One region of the Lysinibacillus sp. NPDC098008 genome, then DNA from elsewhere that is predicted to be linked to it. Evidence: riboswitches for the same ligand, from Rfam matches in the RefSeq annotation. Region 1 holds a riboswitch; the other holds the start of a gene.
What was found. Region 1 has a riboswitch for FMN ahead of ribD (bifunctional diaminohydroxyphosphoribosylaminopyrimidine deaminase/5-amino-6-(5-phosphoribosylamino)uracil reductase RibD). Riboswitches for the same ligand answer to the same signal wherever they lie in the genome.
Positions count from the first base shown of each region.

Region 1 (2,471 bases):
TATCGAAAAATGGCTTCTACGCACAAGCATCCCAAGCACGTCAAAAAAGCTTTGAGGAATTAACAGTACATTTGATGAATCAAGCACGTGTATCAGAAGGCATAGCTGCACTTTCCTACGCATCACAGTATAATCAGATTGGTCGTCTTCATAGCCTTGATATGGTTACTAATCAGTATTTTGATCATACAAATCTGAAAGGGCAAGAGCCTTGGGATCGTATGAAGGCTGGCGGTATAGAATATTCCTATGCGGGTGAAAATATTGCATATGGTCAATATAGTGCTATTTATGCACATGAAGCACTAATGAACTCATTAGGACATCGTCAAAATATTTTACAGGCTAAATTTACGCATGCATTTGTAGGTGTACAATTCTCAAATAAAAATATTCCATACTACACAATTGGATTTTATACACCTAGGTAAATAAAGCACTGAACTTATTGAAAAAAGAAAGGGCTGAGAAGGAAAGTGCCTTGTTCTCATTCAATAGTTCAGTGCTTTTTTATTCTGTATGAATCAGTATAGGATGAAGGAAACTTTCACTAATTGAAGGCTTACTTTGTAAAGTTTAGAGCAGCAATAACTTTTTAGCTATAAAGTATTTTTAGAAAATGGCTAGATTTTTTTAATGATTGCTGTATAATTAGACGCAATATGAATAGTACCTTCGGGGTCGGGTGCAAATCCCAATCGGCGGTAAAGCCCGCGAGCTTAAATAAGCAGGATTCGGTGAAATTCCGAGGCCGACAGTAATAGTCTGGATGAGAGAAGGTAGGCAAAAAAGCGACAGAGATGTGGCTTTATTTGATGATGCTTATTTTGACCCCGCAGTAGAATGTGAGGTCATTTTTAATTGAATAAAAGTCCTTCGGGGTCGGGTGCAAGTCCCAATCGGCGGTAAAGCCCGCGAGCTTAAATAAGCAGGATTCGGTGAGATTCCGAGGCCGACAGTAATAGTCTGGATGAGAGAAGGTAGGCAAAAAAGCGACAGAGATGTGGCTTTATTTGACAATGCCAAAAATGACCCCGCAGTAGAATGTAGGGTCATTTTTTAATTGAATAAAAGTCCTTCGGGGTCGGGTGCAAGTCCCAATCGGCGGTAAAGCCCGCGAGCTTAAATAAGCAGGATTCGGTGAAATTCCGAAGCCGACAGTAACAGTCTGGATGAGAGAAGGTAGGCAAAAAGCTAGCAATTATGCTGGTTTATTTAGTGATGCCTTTTCCGTAAAAGCCCCTTATTTTAAGGTGGCTTTTTATTTTTAAAGGAGGTGAGGAAATGAATGACAAACAAATTATGCAATTTGCTATAGATTTGGCGAAATCAGGAAGCAATCAAACCGCTCCCAATCCATTAGTGGGCTGTGTTATTACAAAAGATCAGGAGATTATAGGCTTTGGAGCACATCTTAAGGCAGGTGAGGCACATGCAGAAATCAATGCGTTAAAAATTGCAGGTGAGAAAGCGCAAGGGGCAACTGTGTATGTCACGCTTGAGCCTTGTAGCCATATTGGACAAACTGGTCCCTGTGTAGAGGCACTTATTCAAGCACAGGTAACACATGTTTTTATTGCCACGCTTGATCCGAATCCACTTGTTGCTGGACGAGGTGTCCAAAGGTTAGAGGAGGCAGGTATTACAGTAAGTGTGGGATTATGTGAGCATGAAGCAAGAGCATTAAATGAAGCATTTTTCTACTATATCTCACAGCGCTTACCCTATGTGACATTAAAGCAAGCTATTTCATTAGATGGCAAAATTACTGCTGAAAAGGGGAAGCAAACAGCCATTACAGGTCGACAAGTTCAAGAAGATGTTCATAATGCGCGTGCAGTGCATGATGCTATTTTAGTTGGCTCAAACACTGTTTGTATAGATGATCCAAGTTTAACAAATCGGTTAGGTACATCAATGAAGCAGCCGATTCGAGTTGTGATTGATCGAGAGGGGAAAGTTCCAAGTTCGGCGAAAGTATTGAATGACAATATAGCTCCAACATGGCTTTTTACAGCAAAGCCACGTTATTTTGCAGGAGTTCGTACATTTGTAATAGCAGATTGCTCCTTGCGCAATATTTTAAGAATACTGGCAGCTGAAGGCATTATGACAGTATATGTTGAAGCTGGCTGTCAAATGGCAGATGCCTTTTTACAGCAACGGCTTGTCCAAAAAATGATAGTGTATATCGCTCCGAAATTATTGGGCGCTGAGGCACTTTCAATGGCAACAGAGGCTTTAGCAGGAGCATTTACTTTTACTGAAGTTGAAAAAATAGGTGAGGATATTAAATTAACGCTAACAATGAAATGAGGTGAGCATTTGTTTACAGGAATTATTGAGGAGCTTGGGACGATTAAGCAAATGGCAAAAGGGCAAGAATCCATTGCTTTGACGATTGGTGTTCAAAAGATTACGCACGATTTAAAAATCGGCGATAGCATTGCTGTTAATGGCGTATGTTTAAC
Region 1 is NZ_JBIWBA010000002.1:11,729-14,199, reverse strand. It holds gene ACIQVU_RS02480 (CAP domain-containing protein) at 1-431, shown strand, start outside; FMN riboswitch at 668-785, shown strand; FMN riboswitch at 869-986, shown strand; FMN riboswitch at 1,071-1,188, shown strand; gene ribD (bifunctional diaminohydroxyphosphoribosylaminopyrimidine deaminase/5-amino-6-(5-phosphoribosylamino)uracil reductase RibD) at 1,285-2,316, shown strand; gene ribE (riboflavin synthase) at 2,326-2,471, shown strand, end outside.

Region 2 (2,471 bases), on a different contig from region 1:
AGAAATCGGGCCATAAAAAGAATTTAATGCCCTCCAATGCACCATCTAATGTCACTGCGCGTACAACAAGCACAATAAACATCATAAATAACAATGGCATCATCCATTTATTCGCTTTCTCAATACCATTTTGTACGCCTAACGAAATAACAAGCACATTTGCTAGCGTAAATAACGCCAGACCTACTAATGTAATCCAAGGCGTTCCAATAATCTTACCAAATAGTTCAGTTGGATCAGTTGCAGGGTCAATAACAGCGCCAGTGATGCCAAGCCCACTATAAATAAAAATCCAACCTCCAACAACACTATAGAACGTTAATAGTAAAAAACAGCCGAGCACGCCCATACGGCCAATCCAAGCCCACCCTGGCTTTGTTGGCGTAATCTTTTTATAGGCGGTTACTGCCTCTGACTGTGTGCCACGCCCTAAAATATACTCAGATAGTAACATCGGTAAGCCAATTAACAATGTAAATAGCACAAAGATTAGAAAAAATGCGCCTCCCCCACTTTGTCCCATTACATATGGCAGCTTCCAAATCGCTCCTAAGCCAATTGCCGCACCCGCTGACGCTAAAATAAACCCTAACTTACTAGACCATTGTCCCTTTTTTTCACTCATCTCTTCAATCTCCTCAAACATGCTAAACTCCCTTTTATTTTACATGAAAATAACAGACGCGCCTAGTTTGCCTTTGAGCTAGCTCTATCCGTCACTTTTGGGATTCTATCCTGCACTTTTTCTATTCTATCCACCAATTAAAAAAACCTCAGGCATATCATATACCCGAGGCTTATTTTCTTTATTTTGTTATATACATTGAACGCTGGCGATCAATCCATTTACGCATTGTTGTAAATAATAATGCCATAATAGCTGTTAATAAAATACCTTTGACAATATTAAATGGCAAAATTCCAGCGATAATCATTTTATAAAGTGAATCACCAACAACTGGTTCCATTCCTAAGAAATATGTGTACATTGGTAAAAATACAGCATAGTTTAAGAAGCTCATTCCTACTGCCATTACAACTGTTCCAGTTGCTAAACCGCCAATTAACCCTAGCATAGATTTAAAGCGATTAAAAATAAAGCTGACCGGTAAAATAAATAAAATACCTGTTGCAAAGTTAGCAATATGTCCTACTGGAACACCAGTTGGCGTACCTGAGAAAATCCAATCTAACACATTTTTAAATAACTCTACTAAAATTCCAGCTACTGGTCCCATTGTGATCGCTGCTAATAATGCAGGCATGTCACTAAAGTCCACTTCCAAAAAGGCTGGGAATGGCGGAATTGGAAAATTAAATAGCATTAATAAAAATGAAATACTGCTCAGCATGCCAATCGTAATAAACGATTGAAGTTTAATGTTTTTCTTCATAGAAAACTCTCTCCTCTTTGCTGATTCAATCTCGCAAGAAGAAAGGTGACGATCTGCGCCTTCATTGTTCGCATGAAAAAACCCTTATGCAGCGGAAGCATAAGGGAGAAAGGCATGACTAATAAACGTCAATATTAACTATTTTTGAACACTTTTAAGAAAAGCATGCTAAAAAAGCGCTCGACCATAGTTAAATAACAATGAATGACGATCGTACCTCCATCTTCTCCCATCCAGACTTTAACTGTCGGCCTTGGAATTACACCAAGTCAGCCATGCAAAACATTTGCACAGGTCGCGGGCTGAAGAGCTTCACATAAACCACTCAAGTTAATAAAAAATATTAACGGTTTACTACTCTATTACCGCCGGTCGGGATTTTCACCCTGCCCCGAAGATGAATCATATTATTTTGTATTACAACTTTACTATAAATAATTATTAGGAAAAAGTAAATAGTTCTGCTCAAAAAAATCCTATTAAATTTGTATGTATTAAAAAATAGAGCACCCTCCATTGTAGAAGGATACTCCACACTTATTTTATTTCTTTGACTCTTCTTCCATATACTGTTTATTTGGTCCTACAGGCTTTGGCAAATAATTTGTTAAATCGAACCCCTCCCAGCTTTCCTGGATAACATTATCCAAACGTAGCTGTTGATTAAAGCTAGCAGCAGTTAACGTCATTGCCTCAATTAATTGTGTAGCACGAACTGCTTCCATTGCTGTTAAATCAAGTGGTGTATCGAATGTAACAATGACACCCTCTGCTTCCTCTTTGACAGTATAAGTAATGTTTTCAGGGATCGCAGGCGTATAGACATCATTATTTTTATTTTTCATTTGTAATAATGCCTCTGTCACTGTTGGGAATGTTTGGCGGAAATCGGGCGATAAATATTCGCCTCCATTTTCATCCTTATATAAATAATAATTATAATGTTTTTCAGTTGTTAAGGACATCGCCAAGCTTGGTTCACCTTCTTGGGAAAACTCATAAGGTGTCCCATCTTCATTTTGAACCTCAACTTCCTTATATTCAGAATCGGAGAATGTATCTTCCAAAGTACCTTTA
Region 2 is NZ_JBIWBA010000003.1:45,976-48,446, reverse strand. It holds gene ACIQVU_RS04970 (sodium-dependent transporter) at 1-625, opposite strand, end outside; gene ACIQVU_RS04965 (ECF transporter S component) at 807-1,394, opposite strand; FMN riboswitch at 1,612-1,797, opposite strand; gene ACIQVU_RS04960 (RNA polymerase subunit sigma) at 1,937-2,471, opposite strand, start outside.
Region 2: another riboswitch for FMN. It lies ahead of ACIQVU_RS04965 (ECF transporter S component); the one in region 1 lies ahead of ribD (bifunctional diaminohydroxyphosphoribosylaminopyrimidine deaminase/5-amino-6-(5-phosphoribosylamino)uracil reductase RibD).